Regions from separate parts of the Psychrobacillus sp. FSL K6-2843 genome, predicted to be linked through region 1. Evidence: riboswitches for the same ligand, from Rfam matches in the RefSeq annotation. Region 1 holds a riboswitch; the other holds the start of a gene.
What was found. Region 1 has a riboswitch for thiamine pyrophosphate ahead of MKY94_RS01275 (YkoF family thiamine/hydroxymethylpyrimidine-binding protein). Riboswitches for the same ligand answer to the same signal wherever they lie in the genome.

Region 2: it holds a riboswitch for thiamine pyrophosphate, as region 1 does, so the genes downstream of both, thiT (energy-coupled thiamine transporter ThiT) here and MKY94_RS01275 (YkoF family thiamine/hydroxymethylpyrimidine-binding protein) in region 1, are expected to answer to the same signal.

Annotation. Positions count from the first base shown of each region.
Region 1 covers NZ_CP152021.1:241,549-247,385, reverse strand. The annotation lists gene MKY94_RS01285 (ABC transporter substrate-binding protein) at 1-246, opposite strand, end outside; gene MKY94_RS01280 (D-glycerate dehydrogenase) at 773-1,732, opposite strand; TPP riboswitch at 1,888-1,995, shown strand; gene MKY94_RS01275 (YkoF family thiamine/hydroxymethylpyrimidine-binding protein) at 2,072-2,662, shown strand; gene MKY94_RS01270 (ECF transporter S component) at 2,655-3,236, shown strand; gene MKY94_RS01265 (ABC transporter ATP-binding protein) at 3,229-4,593, shown strand; gene MKY94_RS01260 (energy-coupling factor transporter transmembrane component T) at 4,583-5,338, shown strand; gene MKY94_RS01255 (EAL domain-containing protein) at 5,392-5,837, opposite strand, start outside.
Region 2 covers NZ_CP152021.1:3,267,141-3,272,977, forward strand. The annotation lists gene MKY94_RS16615 (M3 family oligoendopeptidase) at 1-713, opposite strand, end outside; gene MKY94_RS16620 (tryptophan-rich sensory protein) at 872-1,600, shown strand; gene map (type I methionyl aminopeptidase) at 1,698-2,447, opposite strand; gene thiT (energy-coupled thiamine transporter ThiT) at 2,499-3,077, opposite strand; TPP riboswitch at 3,140-3,231, opposite strand; gene MKY94_RS16635 (ArgE/DapE family deacylase) at 3,325-4,398, shown strand; gene MKY94_RS16640 (DUF4870 domain-containing protein) at 4,469-4,807, shown strand; gene MKY94_RS16645 (hypothetical protein) at 4,860-4,961, shown strand; gene MKY94_RS16650 (SGNH/GDSL hydrolase family protein) at 5,132-5,837, opposite strand, start outside.

The DNA of each region.
Region 1 (5,837 bases):
ATAGACATTTATGTCGCCCTTTTCAAGTGATTGCATCGTAGCTGCTGTTGTTCCACTTGTTACCTCGGTTTCATAACCATAACCTTCTTCGATGATAGTTTGAGCAATGCTGTTGTGTAGGCGTATACTATCCCATCCTGCATCAGCAAACTTAATCACCTCAATACTGTCTTTGCTTGTCTCGTTACCACAAGCTGTAAGTACTAAAAGCATGCAAAGTGAAAAAAATAACATAATTTTTTTCATTAGTCTGACTACCTCTTTTCATTCAATTTTTAAATTAGACGTTCGATCGTTCCTCCTTCAATACCTATAAAATAACTGCTAAAATTTCAAAACAATTAAACTTCCTAATACTGAATTTAAAGGACGCCTAATTTATAACTACTAATACTACTAAACAAATTTGTATATTGCAAATTACTTAAAGAGATAGTTGTTAATTTTTTATTTTAATCTGAATATTTAGCATTAATTTAGTAGACCAATACGATTAGATAAATAGGTAAATATTGTACAATATTCTCGTTTAAAAACAGTAATTTTTATCAAGTATTTGATAGATAGTGCTTTTGTATAGTTTTAATTGAAAAGTGCATGCTCACTTGCTTTCTACTAGATTAGGACATAGGATAGTAAGCTTGATTTCAGGTGGACACTTTCTGTTGGGTGAGCGATAAGCCATCCCCGTCGCATACTTACACCTTTCTTACCTCATAAAAAATGCCATGAATACTGGATTCATGGCAGCCTAGATTATAATTTTTTTCCTTTAAACAACTCGATTGTCAGGTTCTTGTCCCTCTAAAACATTTTCAATTGCTTTAGCATTTATTTGCATCATAGCAAGTCTCGTATGAATACTTGCACTGCCTATATGGGGGAGGACTGTAACATTAGGCAAGGTTAAGAGTGGATGATCTAAAGGAACAGGCTCCGTCTCAAAAACATCTAGTCCAGCGGCCCATATTCTTTTATTTAGGAGGGCATCATAAAGGGATTGCTCATCTACGATTCCGCCACGTGCAACATTAATAAGAGCAGAGGTTTCCTTCATCAATCCTAACTCTTTTTTTCCAATCATCCTTTTAGTTTCTGGAGTTAGAGGCGTCAATATTACAACAAAATCAGATTCTTGCAATAATGTTTCTAGCTCCACATATGTAAAGTTATTTTGTTGCTCTGCCTCTAATTTTCTTGTTCTATTATGATATAAGACTTTCATATTAAAACCCTTCGCACGTCTTGCTACCGCTTCACCGATTCTTCCCATGCCTATGATTCCTAACGTAGCTCCAAAAACGTCCATTCCCGTCAGCTGCATCGGTGTCCATGATTTCCATTTACCTGCACGAATATCCTGTTCTGCTTCGGTAATACGACGAGCAGTAGCCAATAACAACGCAAAGGTTAGGTCTGCAGTTGTCTCAGTTAATACACCAGGAGTATTTGTTACCATCACCCCTTTTTCTTTCGCTGCTTCCACATCAATATTATTGAAGCCAACCGCTAGATTACTGATAATTTTTAAATTCGGTAGACTTTCTATAAGTTCCCGGTCCACTTTATCAGAGAGAACAGTCCACAGGGCATGGACGTCCTTTGCTTCCTTTTTTATATCTTCATAATCCATTGGAGTTTCCTCGCTGTGCCACATATTCACCTCAAATTTTTCTCTTAATGGCTGTACAATTTCCTCCGGTAATTTTCGAGTAATAAAAATTTTGTCCATTTAGTTTCCTCCTTATGTTTTCTGATAATTTAAGCATGGACGATTAGAGAAAAGAATTCAACCATATTTACAATTATATTTTTATACGCTATACTGTGGGCACATAAAGAAAACAAATTGTGTAAATTTATACACAACTGTAAAACTACATACCGTTTCTGCACTAGGGGTGCCCACTTTGGCTGTGATGAGAGCTTTTTAGCTCCGATCCCTTATTACTCGATCAGGATAATACCTGCGTGAGGAAGTGCGGTGACTTTCCTTTTTTCATAAGGGTTAGTGGCTGCATCTTCACGGATGTAGCTTTTTTTTATGAAAAAATTGAGGGAGGTTTTTAGGATGGAATGTGGTTTAAGTCCAATTGTAGGGTTTCGTTTTTCCCTACATCCGATGAGCAATGAATTTGTAAGTATTATTAAAGGTGCACTACAGAATACAGATGTATCCAATGTGTGGATGCATACGGATGATGTCTCAACCGTTATCAGAGGAAAACAAGTTCATGTATTTAATGTGGCAAAATCTATTACTCTGAATGCTGCCAAAACAGGGGTACATGTAGCTCTTTCTGGAACATTTTCAGCGGGTTGTCCCGGCGACACCACTGCTGACGTTTATTTAGACAAGGGAGATAAAGTGACAAATAAGGATGAAACAAACCAATATGTTTCTTCTCAATTTGCTTTATACCCTATGAACAATCCTAACTATATGGATGTGATCTACAGAGAGATTGAGCACGCTAAAGTGAAGGGTGTATTCAATGAATCTATGCATTATGCTAGCGGGATTCATGGGGATATCCATGACGTGTTTGCTTATTATGAGGCAGCCTTCAGCAGAGCTAGATCAGAAGAGCACAAGCATTTAGTGATGACTTTATCGATGAGCATTAATAGCCCTTCTCACGGAGATGACCTCCATGCTTAAATCATGGAAGCTAAAAGAAATTGTTTTAATGTCGGTCTTTGCAGTAGTGTTTGGGATTGTTTATTTACTCTTCCTTCATGTAGGAAACATTTGGTCTGGCTTCGTCGGACCAATCGCATATGAGTGGATTTTTGGTGTTTGGTTTATCGTTTCAATTATCTGTATGTACATCATTCGGAAACCTGGGGCGGCGGTTATCTCGGAAACTATCGCAGCAGCAATAGAGGTACTTTTAGGTAATGCCGTCGGGCCACGTCTTATCCTTTCTGGTGTCATACAAGGTCTAGGTGCCGAGGCTGTATTCGCCGCTACACGTTACAAACGGTTTGACCTTTGGGTTTTAATGCTTGCGGGAGCAGGATCCGCAGTTTTTAGCTTTGTGTATGGCTATTTCTTAGGAGGATTTGCCGTTTATACCACTGGATATGTAGTTTTCATGCTAGTTGTTCGTATTTTTAGTGGAACTCTCATTGCTGGTTTAGGTGGAAAAGCTGTAGCTGACGGCTTGCTTGCCACTGGTTCGTTAAGAGGATATGCTATTTCGCGTTCAAAAAAAGGTGATATTCGTGCCTAAAGTTATCCATTTTGAAGATGTCACCTTTTCTTATCCAGACAAGGATACTGCTGTTCTATCAAACTTTTCTATGTCTATCGAAAAAGGAGAGCGTGTCGTCATAACCGGACCAAGCGGCTGTGGAAAGAGCACTTTACTTTATTTGTGCAATCGTCTCTATCCAGAAAATTGCGATGGCATAGTGTCCGGTAGAATAGAACTTTTTGGTAAAGAAAATGATTCCTATCGACCTGGCGAGGTCAATCATCGTATCGCAACAGTATTTCAAGATCCCGATGCACAATTTTGTATGCCAACTGTAGAGGAAGAGCTTGCTTTTACTTTAGAGAATTTACTCGTCGCACGGGAAGAAATGGAGACGAAGATTTCTGAAGTATTGGAGTTAACTAGGTTAACGGATTATCGACATTCCATCATTCAATCGCTTTCTGGAGGTATGAAGCAAAGGGTTGCCACTGCTTGTGCAATGATTATGGAGCCAGAAATATTATTGTTAGATGAGCCTATCACCCATCTGGACCCGTATACCGCAAAACAATATATTGAATGGTTGGACTTACTTCAGCAAAAATCGAGTATAACCATCTTAGCGATTGAGCATAGACTCGACCTATGGGACAACTTCTTTCATCGAACAATTAAGTTAAAGGAAGATAGAATTCCGTATGAAAGCTATACCAAAAGGAAGAGCATGGTTCAAGCAGAAAAGTCTCTGCATGTGGAAAATATTAGTACAAAGCATTTTTTACAGCCAACTTCATTCTCTTTAAATAAAGGAGAAATCGCAGTGCTAGCTGGACCAAATGGCAGTGGGAAATCTACATTATTGAAGGCTCTTTCAGGTATTTTACCCTCTAATGGCAAAGTAAAGCCTAGCATGTTAGGCTATGTACCTCAATCACCAGAATTTTTGTTTATTACAGGGCAAGTGAAGGAAGAGGTTTCTTTCGGTGGTGTTCAAAATACGGAGGAAATGTTGGAGCGACTGAATTTATCTACTGTTTCAGATGCACATCCTTTTTCAATCAGTCATGGGCAAAAAAGGCGCCTAGCTATAGCCATTATGCTTTGTCAGAATCGTGAAGTGATACTGATGGATGAGCCTACTTCTGGCCAGGACTCCGCTACTTTAGCCGAACTGTTTAAAGTAATTGATAATCGTTCTAAGGCAGGTACTACCTTCCTAATTGTTACACATGATATGGAGTTTGCTTATAAGGTTGCAGACACCATTTTACTAATGAAAGACGGAGCAATTACAGGAAAATATCACTCTGACAGCTTTTGGGGTAAAGAAGATTTACTGCTAGAACATCAATTACTCTCACCTAGACGAGGTGCTCTCTATGCACACTAGCCTACATAGGATGAATCCGTCTGTTAAGTTTGTGATAGTAATGATTTGCATGCTGACACTTGCGTTTTTTTTCAATCCATGGACTCCACTTATTTTTTGGTTAAGTATTATTGTGGTGCAAATCTTTTTAAGCCATATATCCTGGAGAAAATGGGGCTTACTGATGCTACCATTTTTTATAGCAGCATTTGGCTATCTTTGGACTACTCTTTTATTTGTAGACAGTAGGACTGGTCCTGTTCTTTGGTCTATCGGTTCTGTTGAAATAACTATGAGTCAACTGAATCACGCCTTGTCCCTAAGCTTTCGCGTTTTAGCTTTTTCTAGCCTAAGCTTGTTATTTGCTTTAACTACCGATCCAATTATATTTATACGTAGCCTAATGCAGCAGTTAAAACTATCTCCAAAAATTGCTTACGGAATTATGGTTGGTTATCAATTTCTACCCCTCTTAAAGGATGAATTTATACTAGTTCAACAGGTACAGAAACTTAGGGGATTGGATGACCAATCAAATATTTTCAAGAGAATAATAGGTTTACGGCGCGTACTAATCCCCATGCTCGCTGGAGCTGTTCGTAAAGCGGAGAAAGTTGCATTTGCTATGGAAGCAAGGGGTTTCACAGGAGAACCAAGAAGGGTTTTTTATCATAAGGTTACTATTGAAAAGAATGATTTCATGTTAGCATTCTTGTTTATTAGTTTATTATTAATCAGTTGTTTCAGTAATTTTTGGTTAGCGTAAAAACAAAGAGAGTGACACCAGACTTGGGTGACACTCTCTTCCTTTAAATACAATCATATTTTATCAGCAAACTTTTGTTTTATATTCTCTTGCCAATGAAATAGTTCTTCTGCTCGCATAGGTTTAGCAAAATAATAACCTTGTAAAATAGGATTTTCGCAGGATGCCCTTAAAAATCCTACCTGTTCTTTTGTTTCCACTCCTTCAAAGACTATTTCTAGTCCGAGTGACGTTCCTAGTGCAATAATAGCCTGTACTATTAAAGAATCTTTATGAGAATTTGGAACTTCCTCAATAAATGTTTTGTCAATCTTTAAGGTAGAGATTGGTATTTGCTTTAAATAAGAAAGTGAGGATACCCCTGTTCCAAAGTCATCCAGGGCAACAGAGAAACCTTTCTCCCTAAATACTCCTACCGCCCGCATTGCTTCTTCAATATTACTTACAAAGCTAGTTTCCGTAATTTCTAACTCTATTTCATTTGGACAGATTTCATAAC
Region 2 (5,837 bases), 1.1 Mb from region 1:
GCTAAGTGATTAAGCGCTTTTGCTATAAAATCTTCTTTTTCTGTCCATGCAAGCTCCAATGCTTCAAACGATTCCTTACGGATTTCAGCTTTGTCACTGGAGCTCAAATTGTTTGCTTGTCCTACTGAAAGAGATTTTTCTTCTCCGTCAATAGTTATTTTAATACGAATGTCTCCTACAAGCATATCGTATAATTGGCCCCATGCATGATAACCGTCCACCTCAAGTGTAGTTATTAAATCTTCCTCTTTTTCAGAGAGCATTTTACTCGCATTCTCTCTCCATTCATTCAATACAAACTCGAATTGTGAAAGTTCATCTGTCTTTAAAAGTTCTTCCCAAACTGACCCTTCCGTTTTACTAAATACCTGTTGTATAGTATTCATTAAGGAAGACAACCTAGCATACAATGAACCAACTTCACCTTGTAATAATGTTGCTTTTTTATCTGTCGTATCTTGAGCTAGATAGCAGCCAATCACAGCACTAGCTTCCGACAAATTTACTGCTACATCCCTTAATTCCTCAATTGTATGGCTAATTTGTTTCGCCTCTTGTACAGCGGTTGGAACTTCTAATTTTTTTATATTTACTTCAAAGTTACCTAATTTAACTTTTACTTCATCTAAATGTTGTTGTAAAGCTGACGAGCTACTGCCACCTAGATAAAAACGATCTAGATCCCAGACTATTGGATAATTTTGTTTTAACATCAGAAAATTCCCCCTATTTTAAAAATTACCTTGAAATCTATTATACCATGTTTCACCATGTCAATTATTCGTTTTTTTGTCACATTATTTCTATAATTGAATTTGTGCGCTCTTTATTTGAAAGGTATACTTATTAAATATAGAAGGAGGGGGATCTATTGATCAAAATTATCCTTTTGATTTGTGGTTATATTGCAACGATTATTGTTAATATACTTGCAAATACTCTACCTATAAATGGTCAAACAACTGGTGAAATATCTTCTAGAATACCAGCACTTTTTACACCAGCAGGCTATGTATTTTCAATTTGGATCTTTATTTATATATTACTTGCATTCTGGATTTGGAATGTTATAAGAGAATATAGAAATCAACAGAAGATACCCCTACGTAGAGTATTATTATTTTTAGCAACATGTATATTCAATATCTCTTGGATTTTACTATGGCATTATGAAAAATTTAGCTTTGCCCTCATTACAATCATTGCCCTACTTTGGTTCTTATTCTTACTATATCTAACTTATTCCAGCAATGAGTCCAATTGGAAGAGTCGAGTGCCAATATCTATCTATTTGGGATGGATTTTTGTTGCGACGCTAGCAAATTTAGATTATGTGCTTACTTATTATGAATTTAGCGGTTTTGGCATTACAACCTCCTTATGGGTTGTCATTTTCTTAACATTGGCAACAGCTATCGCTCTACATTTTAGATATCATTATGATGATCGTGCTATTGTATTAGTTTTTATATGGGCTTTTATCGGTATAGCAGTCCGTCATAATATAAATGAATTATTAATTTCAACAGCTTCCCTGTTTTTAAGTGCTGTCTTAGTAGCGGGAATTCTATTTATAAAGAAAACACCAACGAAAAATTAAGTCGTTGGTGTTTTTTATATTGCCTCCTGCCGTTAAATTAACAGAGGGACAAATTTTGTATTTAATAGAAAAGCCCTATTTAATGAAATTCACTCATTTATATTAATTTAGTTAATATAATCGGTTCGTCTTTTGTAACTATAATTGTATGTTCAATTTGTGCAACGAGAGATTTATCAGGAGTTACAAACGTCCATCCATCCCCTGACTCTACGATATGTTCAGCTTTTGCTGAGATGAAGGGCTCTACTGCTAGAACCATACCTTCTTTTAAAATTGTTGGATCCCAAGCATCATAATAATTTAAGACATGCTGGGGTGCTTCATGCAGGGACTTTCCGATACCATGACCTGTTAGGTTCATGATGACATGTAATCCATTATCCTTCGCTTCTCTTTCCACTGCTTTACCAATCTGGTTTAGACGAGAACCTGCTTTTACCTTCAGCATAGCACGATTAAATGCACTTTCCGCTACTTGACAAAGCTTTTCCTTGTCTTCGTACCCTTCGCCTACTACAAATGATATTCCAGTATCTGCGAAAAACCCTTCGTATGAACCGGATACATCAATATTTACAAGGTCACCCTCTTTAATCACACGGGAGCCTGGAATTCCATGAGCCACTTCTTCATTCACACTTATACAAGTATACCCCGGGAAATCATACTCTCCCATAGGTCCAGAAATAGCGCCTTTTTCTTTAAATAACTCGCCGCCTATTTCATCTAGCTCCTTGGTAGTTACACCCGGTTTAGTTGCAGCCTTCATTGCTTCTCGTACTTCAGCAACAATTTGGCCTATTTTTTTTAACATTTCTAACTCTTCATTTGTTTTTGCTATCATCTTTACAAGATCCCTTCTTCACTTAGATGTATGATTATCATATCATATATCTTATGAATTCGGCATTAATAGGCGTGGGGCTTTTACGAATAGAATCGCACAAATAAAAGCGGCAAACAAGAACACAGGAATCATATAAGTAGAATTATAAATTAAGGAATAAAGAATTACGTTTTCTCCCTCAGCAAATTCACCAAAAAATAGTATCCCTGATAAAACGTGTGCCAAGTAGCGCAAAAATGAGGCAATTAAGGCACCTATTACAATTGCTATCGCCATTTTTTTCTTGTTTTGATTTTCAAATGCTTTCATATATGCTGGTCTTAATAGACCTGCCAATCCCGCCACCATAAAAGCAATAAAATAATCGATTCCTACTTGAATAACTACTATTTCAAAGGATAATGGCGCCGGGTAAAAGCGCCCCGTAACTACCTGCAATAGTCCAATCAAAAATCCTGTCACAACACCTGCCACTATACCACGGCGAAATGCTATTAAAATAATGGGTACAAGCACAAAGGTAACACTTCCACCCTGTGGCATCCCAAATCCTATTAAATCCAATATATAACCTAATGCTGCGAATATAGCTATTTCTACTAACAATACGACACGCTGATTTCTCATTGTAATCCCCTTTTTTGACCACAAAAAAACGCCGTCGGGACAGAGCCAGACATCGCGCGATTGTCAGTATCCATCCACATCCCTACGCAAGCATGAACTTACAGGTTCTAAGGGTACTATCTCAGCCGCTATAGCGACGCCCCTTGTGGTTTAGAATTTATTTGATTTGAGTTCATTGTAGCCGATACATGTTTATATTGCAACCCCCAAAGGTATTATAGTAGTAATAATAAATCTATTATTAGGAGTGTTTTGGTTGATAAATTTACTTATGGATTTAATCAAAATAAAGAGTAATGATTTGAACGGAGCTAACGAGGCACTGCTTTACTGTAAGGACTGGCTAGAAAAGAGAAACATATCAACAAAAACCTATGAATTAAACACTAAGCTAATGCTTGTAGCTGAAATAGGAGCCGGTGAGGAAACTATCGTATGGAATGGCCATATTGATGTCGTTCCAGGAAATCCCGAGCAATTTGAACCAAAAATTATTGATGATAGACTATATGGGCGTGGTTCTGCAGATATGAAGGCAGGCGTTGCTGCAATGATGCAGGCTTTTTATATACTCTCACAAGATGAACATAAGCTTACAAAAAAAGTCCAGCTACATATAGTTACTGATGAAGAAACAGGAGGAAAAACCTCCAAACACTTAGTTGAACAAGGTCATTGTGGAGACTTCGTTATTTGTGGTGAACCAACTCATGTTAATATCGGTCTTCAGGCTAAAGGAATTTTACAATGGGATATCCATTTAAAAGGGAAAGCCGCGCACGGAAGCCGTCCTTGGGAAGGAGATAATGCGATTGAAAAAGCAATATTATTCGATAAGGAACTAAGAAATTGCTCTTTTATGGAGGCAAGCAATGAATATTATGATTATCCTTCCTTAAACTTGGCAAAAATAGAAGCAGGAGATCGCTATAATATGGTACCTGATAAATGTGTTATTAGTTACTCCTTAAGATTTGTTCCTGGACAAGACGCTGAGAAAATCACAAAGGAACTAAGAGATCTTTTAGAAAAATATCCTGGTAGTGAAATACACTTCCAAGGACACACCCCAGCAATCACCAATAAAGAAGATGACAAGTATATACAAAAGCTTTTAGCAGTTTGTAATTCGATTAGACAGACACCTACTGTTCTATTTGGACAGCATGGTGCGGCCGACACGCGTTATTATGCAGCTAAGGGTGCAGTAGCTATCGAATTTGGACCAAGCGGTTCTGACTGGCACGGTGATCAGGAATACGTTTCTATATCTTCAGTAGAGGAATATAAGGACATTCTCGTTAGATTTGTATTAGAATAACTAGATATAAGCTATAGATGGATGCTTTCCGTAGGGAGAGCGATAAGTAATAATAATGAGGAGACTATGAATGGATACCAATAAAATTTTGAGTGCATCAACATATTTTTCTATTTTGTTTGCCCCTTTCATTCTCCCGATTATCGTTTACTTCCTTACATCGGAAAAAGAGGTAAAGTACCACGCTAAGCGTTCATTAATTTCTCATATCATCCCTACTATTTTCTTTGTGTTCTTAATGCTGGCTATATTCGCAAACTTTTTACCTTTAGGCTTTACTGGAGATTCTGCTTCCATGTGGACTAGTATGACTACTGCTCTTATTTTTATGGGTTTATATACAGTGATCAATCTAGTTTTACTTATATGGAACATCGTACAAGGAGTCAAAGTGTTACGGCATGTTTAATAGCTCCTCAAATGGGAATAAGATATTATAGAACAACAAGGAGCGATTGATTATGAAAGTAGGAAAACTAGTAAAAGCAGCTATTAAATGGGCACCTGTTGTGTACCCTATTGTTCGTAAAGCAATGAAATCCAAAAAAACTGTAAAACGCTAATTGAACTAAGTTAGAAACTTATTAAAGTTAATATGGGCTCTTCATAGCCTCTCCAAGGTACCACTATTATTTAGAAGGACAAGACTTATTAGTCACCTCCAATAAAAAAAGCAGGAGAAATCAAATGATTTCTCCTGCTTTTTTTGAATTATTACTTTCTCCAAAATTCTCTATAAAAGAATCCTCTGAAAAACTTTGGATATTAAATTTACATTCGTCAACGATAGGTAGCCAGTGGACACTGTTGCTTTAGCTTGAGAATTTCCACTTGCATTTGTACGTTGACTTTCTATAAGTTCCTCGAATGTTAAGGGATTTGGCTTTGGCATCTCAGGTTCATATACGAGCATACGTGAATTGTACTTTGTAAAGAACGAATTTGCCATTTGCCGGTAACCTTCCATGGTAGGGTGTACATCAGCAACATTTGGTATTAAAGTACTCTCTTTTCCTTTGAAAGACTCTTCAACCGAAATATAGGTTGCTCCATTTTTCTCTGCAACTGTTTGAAGGATAGCATGCAGCTGATCTAACTCTTTGCCAATTCCCACCTTTTGTGAATCATGCACATGAGGATATGCAAAATAGTAACCCATTACATATATATTAGCTTTCGGAGCTGCTGCTTGGACTTTTTCCAGAACTGCCTCCATGTTTTTTCTCACATTATTAAGTGCAAAATTAGCAGAGACCTGTTTATAAGAGACCATTCCACTTGAAGGATTAACCTGTACTAGTCTTAAAAGATCATTAGCTCCTGCGGATATCGTAACTAGTGTTGCATTAGCCAAAAGCTCCTGTGCTTCCTTTGTTTGAACAGTCCTTAAGACATCAGCAGTTGTATATCCGGGAAAAGCTAGGGCTTTGGAATAAAAC